DNA from 2 places in the Paraburkholderia sp. BL27I4N3 genome. Region 2 is predicted to be linked to the other one. Evidence: predicted binding sites of a transcription regulator. Region 2 holds the regulator's gene; the other holds the start of a gene.
The links. The regulator LexA, encoded in region 2, represses DNA repair genes until DNA is damaged. The targets are predictions, from matches to a motif close to ACTGTATNNNNATACAGT.
Positions count from the first base shown of each region.

Region 1: a site for LexA is predicted at 2,830-2,847, ahead of B0G71_RS02875 (PA0069 family radical SAM protein). Genes of this name have one in related genera too.

Region 1 covers NZ_QREJ01000001.1:628,007-633,781, forward strand. Annotated here, with positions in the region: gene B0G71_RS02860 (acyl-CoA dehydrogenase) at 1-719, shown strand, start outside; gene B0G71_RS02865 (D-amino acid dehydrogenase) at 844-2,130, opposite strand; gene B0G71_RS02870 (Lrp/AsnC ligand binding domain-containing protein) at 2,298-2,786, shown strand; gene B0G71_RS02875 (PA0069 family radical SAM protein) at 2,893-4,038, shown strand; gene B0G71_RS02880 (NINE protein) at 4,055-4,522, opposite strand; gene B0G71_RS02885 (sorbosone dehydrogenase family protein) at 4,834-5,775, opposite strand, start outside.
Region 2 covers NZ_QREJ01000001.1:1,901,372-1,907,146, forward strand. Annotated here, with positions in the region: gene B0G71_RS08805 (DUF2939 domain-containing protein) at 1-15, opposite strand, end outside; gene B0G71_RS08810 (hypothetical protein) at 117-461, opposite strand; gene lexA (transcriptional repressor LexA) at 566-1,216, opposite strand; gene B0G71_RS08820 (sulfate ABC transporter substrate-binding protein) at 1,531-2,571, shown strand; gene cysT (sulfate ABC transporter permease subunit CysT) at 2,733-3,635, shown strand; gene cysW (sulfate ABC transporter permease subunit CysW) at 3,632-4,687, shown strand; gene B0G71_RS08835 (sulfate/molybdate ABC transporter ATP-binding protein) at 4,687-5,745, shown strand.

The DNA.
Region 1 (5,775 bases), 1.3 Mb from region 2:
CGCGCGCGCTGGCTTATGTGGCCGCGGCGCACTGCGACATCGCGCATCGTCATCCCGACGAAGCAACGCGCGCGGAGCATCAGGCGATCTATGAATACCTCGTGCCGATCGTGAAGGGCTGGAGCACGGAGTTGTCGATCGATGTGACGAGCCTCGGCGTGCAGGTACACGGCGGCATGGGCTTTATCGAAGAAACCGGCGCCGCACAGTACTACCGCGATGCGCGCATTCTGCCGATCTACGAAGGCACGACCGCGATTCAGGCCAACGACCTGATCGGCCGCAAGACCGTTCGCGACGGCGGCAAGGTGGCGAAGTCGCTGCTCGCCGAGGTGGCTGCGGCGATCGAAGCACTCGGCGCACAGCAAGGCCCGGCGTTCGACTCGATGAAGAAGTACCTCGCGCAGGGCCATCAATCGCTGGCCGCCGCGGTGGATTTCGTTGTCGCCAATACGAAGGGCGATCCGAACGCGGTGTTCGTCGGCAGCGTGCCGTATCTGAAACTCGCGGGCGTCGTGCTGGGCGGCTGGCAGATGGCGCGTGCGTTGCTGGTGGCGGCTCAAAAGCGCGACGAAGACCACTCGTTCTACGGCGCCAAGATCGCGACCGCACAGTTTTATGCGGAGCATGTGCTGCCGCTGGCGTCGGCGTTCGAGGCGTCGATTGTCAACGCGAAGGGTGGAGAGAGTGTGCTGGCTTTGTCGGAAGATCAGTTCTGACGCGGCTTTTCACTACGCTTGAAAAAACAAACGGCGCCTTGTCAGGCGCCGTTTGTTTTTGTGGCGCTGGTCTGTACGTTCACAAACCAGCGCTACCGTTCTGGCGAAGCGTCGTTGCTAAAACTTAGGCATAAGCCGGGCGATGCGCGGCACCAACCTCGCCGAGATAGCGATGCACCGACAGATCGTCCGCCTTGATGGCCGGTTGCTTGCCCGACATCACGTCGGCGAGCAGTTGGCCTGAACCGCACGACATCGTCCAGCCCAGCGTGCCGTGGCCCGTGTTGAGGAACAGGTTCGGCACGGGAGTGCGGCCGACGATGGGCGTGCCGTCTGGCGTCATCGGGCGCAGACCGGTCCAGAAGGTCGCCTTCGACGTATCGCCGCCGCCCGGGAACAGATCGTTCACGCACAGTTCCAGCGTTTCGCGGCGCGCCTGGCGCAACGATTTGTCGAAGCCGACGATCTCGGCCATGCCGCCCACACGAATCCGGTCGTCGAAACGCGTGATCGCGATCTTGTAGGTTTCATCCAGCACAGTGGACACCGGCGCCGACGCTTCGTTGACGATCGGCGCGGTAATCGAATAACCCTTGAGCGGATAAACCGGAATCTTCACGAGACCGGACAGGAAGCGGGTCGAATACGAACCCAGCGCGACGACGAACGAATCCGCGCGCACCAGTTCTTCGCCGCACTTCACGCCGGCGATGCGGTCGCCGGCCATAGCGAGTGCGTCGATCGGCGTGTTGTAGCGGAATTTGACGCCCAGTTTCTCAGCCAGCGCGGCGAGGCGCGTGGTGAACATCTGGCAGTCGCCGGTTTCGTCGCCCGGCAGGCGCAGACCGCCGGTCAGCTTGTGCGACACCGCGGCGAGCGCCGGTTCGGCCCGCGCGAGTTCGGCCGGCGACAGCAGTTCATACGGCACATTGGCTTCCTGCAACACGGCGATGTCTTTCGCGGCGCCATCGAATTGCTGCTGCGTGCGGAACACCTGGAGCGTGCCGCCGGTGCGGCCTTCATACTGAATGCCGGTTTCGGCGCGCAGCGCTTGCAGGCAGTCGCGGCTGTATTCGGCGAGGCGGACCATGCGGCCCTTGTTCACCGCATAGCGCGACGACGTGCAGTTCTGCAGCATCTGCCACATCCATTGCAACTGGAATTGTGTGCCGTCGAGGCGGATTGCCAGCGGCGCGTGTTTCTGGAACATCCACTTGACGGCCTTCAGCGGCACGCCAGGCGCGGCCCACGGCGACGCATAGCCCGGCGAGATCTGGCCGGCATTGGCGAAACTGGTTTCGAGCGCCGGGCCGGCCTCGCGATCGATCACGGTCACTTCGTGTCCCGCGCGCGCCAGGTAATACGCGCTGGTCACGCCGACGACGCCACTGCCCAAAATGACGACTCGCATAGATGCTCCAGGTATTCAAATGAGGTCTGAGGACGGTGCGCTTGTCGATTCGGTGGAATTCGTTCGATTAACAAGGTGAATCGCGGACCGCCCAGTGTTAACCGCTATACTATTAACAGTCAGGCAGGTTTTGTTATTGTATTTTCAAGATTTTCAGCAAAAACACCATGCGTACACAGCGCCAACCGGTACGGGCCCTCGACAAACTCGATCGCAAGATCCTGCGGCTGCTGCAGCAGGACGGCCGCATCGCCATGAAGGACCTGGCCGAACAGGTTGGACTGTCGGTCACGCCGTGCATCGAGCGCGTCAAGCGGATGGAGCGCGATGGCGTGATCACCGGCTACCACGCGCGCGTGAATCCGGCGGAGTTGGGCGCGGCGCTGCTGGTGTTCGTCGAGATCACGCTGGATCACAAGAGCGGCAACATGTTCGACCAGTTCCGCCGCGAGGTGCAGAAGATCCCCGAGGTGCTGGAATGCCATTTGGTGTCGGGCGATTTCGACTATCTGATCAAGGCGCGCATCGGCGAAATGGCCGATTACCGGAAGCTGCTAGGCGACATCCTGCTGCAACTGCCCGGCGCGGTGCAGTCGAAGAGCTACGTGGTGATGGAGGAGATCAAGGAAACGCTGACGATTCCGGTAGGGGATTGATCCGCGCGACAGCGCTCGGCGGGGCTCGACAAACGGCGTAAACACTGTATATTTGTACAGGTGTTTTGCGCCGTTTTTCCGTTTTGCGTTTTTACGTGTTCCAGCCGTGACCGACTCCGACTCCCACTTCGTCAACGAATTTCCGATCGCGCCGCCCGCGCCTCGCAAAGGCCGTGGCGCGGTGACGAACCTGCAAGGCCGCTACGAAGTCGACCAGCGCGAAGCGGTGGACGACGGCTGGCTGTCGGCGCCGGAAGACGATGACGAACCCAAAGTCTTGCGCACGCAGGTCTTCGAAGAACGGGCCAAGACCATTCTTACGCGCAATGCGTCGCCGGATATTCCGTTCAGCGTGTCGCTGAACCCGTATCGCGGGTGTGAGCACGGCTGCATTTATTGTTTTGCGCGGCCCACGCACGCTTATCTGGGACTGTCGCCGGGCCTCGACTTCGAAAGCCGGATCTACGCCAAGATTAATGCGCCGGAGTTGCTCGAGCGGGAACTGTCGAAGAACTCCTATGTGCCGGAGCCGATCGCGCTGGGCGTCAATACGGACGCCTGGCAACCCGTCGAGCGCGATCTGCGGCTCACGCGCAGGGTGATCGAAGTGCTCAGCGAACGTCAGCATCCGTTTGCGGCGATCACCAAGTCGTCGCTGATCGAACGCGATCTCGATTTGTTGGCGCCCATGGCGGCGCGCGGGCAATTCATGGCGGCCATCACCATCACCACGCTGGACGCCGAGATCGCTCGCACGCTCGAGCCGCGCGCGGCCACGCCGTCGCGGCGCTTGCGCGCCATCCGCACGTTGAGCGAGGCGGGCATTCCGGTCGGCGTCAGCATCGCGCCGGTGATTCCGTTTGTCACCGAACCGGACATGGAGCGCGTGCTGGAGGCCTGCGCGGAAGCCGGCGCGAGCAACGCGAGCTACATCGTGTTGCGTCTGCCGTGGGAAGTTGCGCCGCTATTCAAGGATTGGCTCGCGGCGCACTTTCCAGATCGTGCCGATCGGGTGATGAGTCGCGTGCGGGACATGCGGGGCGGGAAGGACTACGACTCTTCGTTCGCCACGCGCATGAAAGGCGAAGGCTTGTGGGCGGATCTGCTCAAGCAGCGATTCCACAAGGCGGTGCGCCGTCTGGGGTTGAACCTCCGGGACCGCGGCATTCTGGATATGTCGCACTTTCGGCCAGTCGACGTGCCGCGTGCCGATAAGCCGGCACACGACGACCCTCAACTGAATCTTTTCTAGCGCGACGCGCGGCGGATCATTGCGAGAGCGCTTTGGCCGCCTGCACCTGGCTTTCGAAGTACGTCTGGAACGAAATGGCCAGACCCGTCATCAGCAGGAAGGCGCCGATCAGCAGCGAAAAGATCACGATGAAAATGACGGTCCAGCCGGAGCGGCTTTTGCGCTGGGTCTGGGCGTTGAATTGCGCGTCCCACTTTTCGTCCGGACGCAGCCCGTAGACGATCGCGGCGAGAAACGCGGCGATCAGCGAGATCGCGCCGGGAAAGGCCAGCACCCAGCCGAGCGTCGAAGCGCGTTCGCTCGCCACGAGGAGCATGGCTCCCGGAATGCCGATCAGCGTGCCGAGCACGTGTGCCCATCCGTAGATGTCACGCATGCCGTACAGATAGAACCGGTGAGCGCCGAGGCTGCCGAAGAAGAACGCCAGTGCAGCGGTAATCGTCTTGGATCTAAAACGCGGGGAAGTCGAGACAAGGGTGGACATGTAGGCCAGAGCAGAGTGACAGGCGGTCGAAAGGAGCAGCGCGCGGCGCGCGCGGACCGACGCGCATTCTACGCCCGCCATGGGCCGCCGGTCACGTGACGGGTAGTCGCGGCAGGGGCGAAGGCGCTCATAGCTGCGGGGTGAAGGGTAGGTGGTCACGGCAGCGGTGCAGCGGGTGATCATGGCGCCTGGCGAATGGCGTGATGAGCGTCGGACCTGGCCGGGATCGACGGCGCGGGTGCGGGCGGTCGATTGACTGGCCAGGCTTCTCGAGCGCACGGCGTTTGACGTTGCTTGCCACGCGAAGCGGGCTACGGCGCCGAGTAGGTGACGCGATAGACTGCGCCGGCGTAGTCGTCGCTGATGAGTAGCGAACCGTCGGGCAGTGGCAGCACGTCGGCGGGGCGTCCCCATTCGGTTTCGCCGGATTGCAGCCAGCCTTCGGCAAACACTTCCTGGCGGGCATTGCTGCCATCCGGATTTGTAACCACGTGCACGACGCGATAGCCGACCTTCTTGCTGCGATTCCACGAACCGTGCTCGGCGATAAAAATACCGTTTCGGTAGGCGGCCGGAAACATCGGGCCGTCGTAAAAGCGCATGCCGAGCGCCGCGACATGCGCACCGAGTTTGACCGCGGGTGGCGTAAACGCGCTGCACGGATGGTCCTTGCCGAACTCGGGATCGGGCGTGTCGCCGCCATGGCAGTACGGAAAGCCGAAATCCATTCCGGCGCGCGTCGCGCGGTTGAGCTTGTCGTCCGGCACGTCGTCGCCAAGCAGGTCGCGGCCGTTATCGGTGAACCACATTTCATGCGTCAAGGGATGCCACGCGAAGCCAACGGAATTGCGAATGCCACGCGCCACGACTTCGTAGTGACTGCCGTCCGGGTCCATGCGGCCGATCAGCCCGAAACGGTTGCGATCTTTCAGGCAGACGTTGCAGGGCGCGCCTTGCGGCACGTAGAGCTTGCCGTCCGGGCCGAACGCGATGAATTTCCAGCCGTGGTGCGTCTCCGTGGGCAAGGTGTCGATCACGACGGCCGGTTTGGACGGACCGTTCAGGTGAGTATCGATCGCATCGAAGCGTACAATTTTCGACACCGCGGATACATAGAGCGCTCCATCGTGCCACGCTACACCCGCCGGCGTTTCCAGGCCGGAAGCGATCACGTGGCGGGCCGTCACACGTCCGTTCTGCAATTCGAGCGCGTAGACGTGGCCGTCGAGGCTGCCTAGATAGAGAATGCCCTT
Region 2 (5,775 bases):
TTTCGGAACTGCCATCGAGTGGGACTCTCCATCAGGTGTGATCTAACGTGGACCACGGCCACGCGAAAACGATCCCACGCAATGCAATCTCTCGCCGCCCGCTCAAGACCGGGTCATCACGACTCGAACACCGCGCCGTGGACGTTGGCTTCGTCGGCGATGCAGCGGTCGATCATGCGGCAAACGGCGTCCATCGTGCCGACCATGATGAGACGCGACGGCCCGTGATAGACCCGCACCGGTGCGCGACGCGCCGGTTCGGCCGTATTCAGGCCGGAATTCAACGACACGCGGGCAAACGCCGGCAACGACGAAGGCAAGCTCGACGCAGCCTCGGGCGAGTCGAACAGCGACGGTGTGCTGCGCGTGGCCGCCTCGATCAATGAGCACGGCACCAGCTTGCGAAGGTGACGCAGACGACCGAACTGGCGAAAGGGCAGCAGGCGGGCAAGACGTTCCATGAGACTCTCCAGACGATGCAACGTTGATGCGGCGTTGATGCAGTGTCGATGCGACATTGACGCGGCTTTTTATTCTGTCGAACGCGCAAAAGGGTTAGAGCTGGTTAGAACTCGCCGGGGCGAATCAGCCCCACGGCGATACCCTCCAGCGCGAACTCCGCACTGCCGGTTTCAACGAAGATGTTTTCGTAATCGGGGTTCTCGGCGATCAGTTCGAGCCCATTCGGCCGGCGCTTCAGGCGCTTGACCGTGACGTCGTCGCCCAGCCGGGCAATGATGATCTGGCCGTCTTTCGCTTCGCTGCGCTTTTGCACCGCGAGCAGATCGCCGTCGAAGATGCCCGCGTCGCGCATGGACAGCCCGCGCACCTTCAGCAGGTAATCGGGCTTGCTCGAGAACAGCGCCGGGTCGCACGCGTAGTGCTGCGAGATATGTTCCTGCGCGAGGATCGGGCTGCCGGCGGCAACGCGCCCGATCAGCGGCAGCGACAGTTGCATGATGCTGGCGTGCGGCAGCGTGAACTGGTGCGGCGAGTCTTCCGGACCGGCCAGCAGGCGAATGCCGCGCGATGCGCCGGCCGCGAGTTCGATCACGCCCTTGCGGGCGAGTGCGCGCAGATGTTCTTCTGCCGAATTGGCCGAGCTGAAACCCAGCTCGGCGGCGATCTCCGCGCGGGTGGGCGGAAAGCCGGTGCGTTCGATAGCCCTGCGGATCAGATCGAAAACCTGCTGCTGTCGTGCGGTGAGTTTGGTCATGGCGCCACTGTATGTATGAACAGGTGACTGTATTTTTATACAGTATTCGGCGCAATTCAAGCTTTACTTTAAGTTCGGGGCGAAGGGCGGCGTTCCAGCGCCGTCAAACGATGCTTTAACAGCCGTTTTCGTTCAGCAACGCCTTATCCAGCTGTCGTTACCACTTTTGAGTATTAAAAAATGAAGAAACATTATTTTTAATGATGAAAGCCCTTCGATAGACTGGGCCTCCAGTTGACGTTCATGTGCACGTGACCGCGACACAAGAAAAGACATCACACGCTGTTTCAGCGGACAACGCGGAGAAAGTTGACATGAAATACCAAGGTACGGGGCTGGCAGGCAGGACGAAGAAACTGATCGCGGCGCTAGCATTGGGCGCGGCGGGCGCGCTCGGCGTGATGGCGCAGGCGCACGCCGCCGACACGACGCTGCTGAACGTCTCCTACGACCCGACGCGCGAGCTGTATCAGGACGTCAACCAGGCGTTCGGCAAGGAGTGGAAAGCGAAGACGGGCGAGACGATCACCTTCAAGCAGTCGCACGGCGGCTCGGGCGCCCAGGCGCGCTCGGTGCTCGACGGTCTGCAGGCCGACGTGGTGACGCTGGCGCTCGCCTATGACATCGACGCACTGGCGAACAAGGGTTTGCTGGACAAGGGCTGGCAGAAGCGTTTGCCGGATAACGCCTCGCCGTACACGTCGACGATCGTGTTTCTGGTGCGCAAGGGCAACCCGAAGCACATCAAGGATTGGGACGATCTGATCAAGCCGGGTGTGTCGATCGTGACGCCGAACCCGAAGACGTCGGGCGGCGCGCGCTGGAACTACCTCGCGGCTTGGGCGTACGCCGAGCATCAGCCGGGCGGCAATGATCAGAAGGCCAAGGAATTCGTCGGCAAGTTGTACAAGAATGCCGGCGTGCTGGATTCGGGCGCGCGCGGCGCGACCACCAGCTTCGTGCAACGCGGGATTGGCGACGTGCTGATCGCATGGGAAAACGAAGCCTTCCTGTCGCTCAAGGAATTCGGTCCGGAGAAGTTCGAGATCGTGGTGCCGTCGGTCAGCATTCTGGCCGAGCCGCCGGTCGCGGTGGTGGACAAGGTGGTCGACAAGCACGGCACGCGCAAGGTCGCCGAAGCTTACCTGAACTTCCTGTATAGCGAGCAAGGCCAGGAGATCGCGGCGAAGAACTTCTACCGTCCGCGTTCGAACAAGGTGCCGGCCGAGCTGACCGCCAAGTTTCCGAAGCTGAAGCTGTACACGGTGGACGATTCGTTCGGCGGCTGGACCAACGCGCAGAAGACGCACTTTGCCGACGGCGGCGTGTTCGATTCGATCTATCAGCCGCAGTAACAGGCCCGCTGCCGGCATCGGCAAAGGCATAGGCAAAGGCATAGACATAGGCAGCACGACGCGGCGACGCGTCACTCCCGAGCGCGCCCCATGGGGCGCGCTTTTGGCCGCCAGGGCCTGCCGGCCGGCAATACGAGCATCAACCTGAACGAGTAACGAGCATGACGACGTTGACCTTCCGAAAACCGAGCGCGTTGCCCGGTTTTGGCCTGACACTCGGCATCACGGTGGCTTATCTGAGCCTCGTGGTGCTGATTCCGCTTGCGGCGACCTTTCTCAAGACCGCCACGCTCGACTGGAGCCAGTTCGTGCGTGCGGTGAGTTCGCCGCGCGTGCTCGCGTCGTATCGGCTCACCTTCTTTTCCGCGCTCGGCGGCGCGCTGATCAATGCGGTGTTCGGCTTTCTGGTGGCGTGGGTGCTGGTACGCTACACGTTTCCGTTCAAGCGCATTGTCGATGCCGTGGTCGATCTGCCGTTCGCGCTGCCCACCTCGGTCGCGGGTATTTCGCTCGCGGCCGTGTACGCGGGCAACGGCTGGATCGGGCAGTTCCTCGAACCGCTCGGCCTGAAGATCGCGTTCACGCCGGCGGGCGTGCTGGTCGCGCTGACCTTCATCGGTTTGCCGTTCGTGGTGCGTACGGTGCAGCCGGTGCTCGAAGAGTTCGAGCGCGAGCAGGAAGAAGCGGCGGCGTGCCTGGGCGCGTCGCGCTGGCTGACGTTTCGGCGCGTGGTGTTGCCGGCGGTGTTTCCGGCGCTGCTGACGGGCTTCGCGCTGGCATTCGCGCGCGCCCTCGGCGAATACGGCTCGGTGATTTTCATCGCCGGCAACGTGCCGATGAAGTCGGAAATCACGTCGCTTCTCATCATCACCAAGCTCGAGCAATACGACTATGCGGGTGCGACTGCGATCGCGGTCGTGATGCTGGTCGTGTCGTTCCTGATGCTGCTCTTTATCAATACCTTGCAGTGGTATCTGCAGCGCCGCACGAGTCGTGGGGGCGCGGGCCCGGCGCCTGCTGCCGCGAGTGTCGCGGCGATCGGTGTCGGCGGAGGTGCGCAATGAGCCGCGATTCCGTGAAGAATGCAGGCGCGGCAGCAGCCGTGGCCGTGGCGCCGCGCGCGCCGCTGAACGTCGCGCGCCGGCCCGATCCGGTCACCGAACCGCCTGTCGTGCGCTGGATTCTCACCGGCGTCGCGCTGCTGTTTCTCGCGCTGTTTCTCGTCGTGCCGCTCGCCGCCGTGTTCTATCAGGCGTTGAACAAGGGGCTCGGTTTCTATCTGGAATCGCTCGCCGATCCGGACGCGCTCGCGGCGATCAAGCTCACCGTGATCACCGCCGCGATCGCGGTGCCGCTGAACCTCGTGTTCGGCCTCGTGGCTTCGTGGTGTATCGCCAAGTTCGAGTTCCGCGGCAAGGCGCTGCTGACCACCCTGATCGATCTGCCGTTTTCGGTGTCGCCGGTGATCTCGGGCTTGATCTATGTGTTGATGTTCGGCGCGCAGGGCTGGTTCGGCCCGTGGCTGCAGGACCACAACGTGCAGATCATTTTCGCGGTGCCGGGCATCGTGATGGCAACGATCTTCGTCACGTTCCCGTTCGTCGCGCGTGAGCTGATTCCGTTGATGCAGGCGCAAGGCAACGACGAAGAAGAAGCCGCGCACGTGCTCGGCGCGTCGGGCTGGCAGATCTTCCGCCGCGTCACGCTGCCCAACGTCAAATGGGGCCTGCTGTACGGCGTGATTCTGTGTAACGCGCGGGCAATGGGCGAGTTCGGCGCGGTGTCGGTGGTGTCGGGCCATATTCGCGGCCAGACCGACACGATGCCCCTGCACGTCGAAATTCTCTACAACGAATACAACTTCTCGGCGGCGTTCGCCGTGGCGTCGGTGCTGGCTCTGCTCGCACTCGTGACGCTCGGCCTGAAGCTGCTCGCCGAGCGCCATATGTCGGCGGAACTGTCGGCCGCGCGCGATGTGCCCGCATACGCGGGTCCCGTTACGCCTGCGGCCAATGCAACAAGCGCAACACCCGCAACACCCGCAACAAGCGCATCACACACAACGCAAGCAACGCATGCACCGCAGCAACACCCGCTCAAGCAAGGAGAGCTGTAATGGGTATCACCGTTCGTAACCTGCAGAAGCGCTTCGGCGATTTCGTCGCGCTCGATAACGTCTCGCTCGACTTTCCGCCGGGCGAACTGGTTGCGCTGCTCGGGCCGTCGGGTTGTGGCAAGACGACCTTGCTGCGCGTGATCGCCGGACTCGAATACGCCGACGGCGGCCAGGTCGTGCTGCAAGGCCAGGACGTGGCGACGGTCGGCGCGCGCGAGCGGGAAGTGGGCTTCGTGTTCCAGCATTACGCGCTGTTCCGCCATATGACGGTGTTCGAGAACGTGGCCTTCGGCTTGCGCGTGAAGCCGCGCAAGGAGCGCCCCTCGGAAGCCGTGATCCGCGAGAAGGTGCATGAACTGCTCAAGCTCGTGCAGCTCGACTGGCTCGCGCAACGCTATCCGTCGGAACTGTCGGGCGGCCAGCGGCAACGTATCGCGCTCGCGCGCGCGTTGGCCGTCGAACCGAAAGTGCTGCTGCTCGACGAACCGTTCGGCGCGCTGGATGCGAAGGTGCGCAAGGAACTGCGCAGCTGGCTGCGTCGTCTGCACGACGATCTGCATATCTCGACGATTTTCGTCACGCACGATCAGGAAGAAGCGCTCGAAGTCGCCGACCGTATCGTCGTGCTGAATCGCGGGCATGTGGAGCAGGTGGGCAGTCCGCAGGACGTGTATGACCATCCGCAAACCTCGTTCGTCTACGAGTTTCTCGGCGCGGCGAATCGCCTGCACGGCAACGTCGATGCAAGCGGTTTCGTGGTGGACGGCGCGGCGTTGCCGGTTTCCATCAAGGCCGATTTCAGCGGTCCCGCGTTCGCCTATGTGCGTCCGCACGATCTGCAGTTGTACCCGCAGGCGTCGGGGCATCGCGAAGGCATCGTCGTCGACGTGCGGCGCGTGGTGACACTGGGTGGCTCGGTGCGGGTCGAACTCGCGGGCCGCGAGGGCAACCTGCTCGAGGCCGAACTCGATCGCGAAGCGTGGCGCGATCTGCAGCTCTCGATCGGCGACGGCGTGACCGCGGTGCCGCGCGCCTTGCGTGTGTTTCCGGCGCAGTGAGCGCAGTGCTGTCAGGCGCGCAGCGACAGC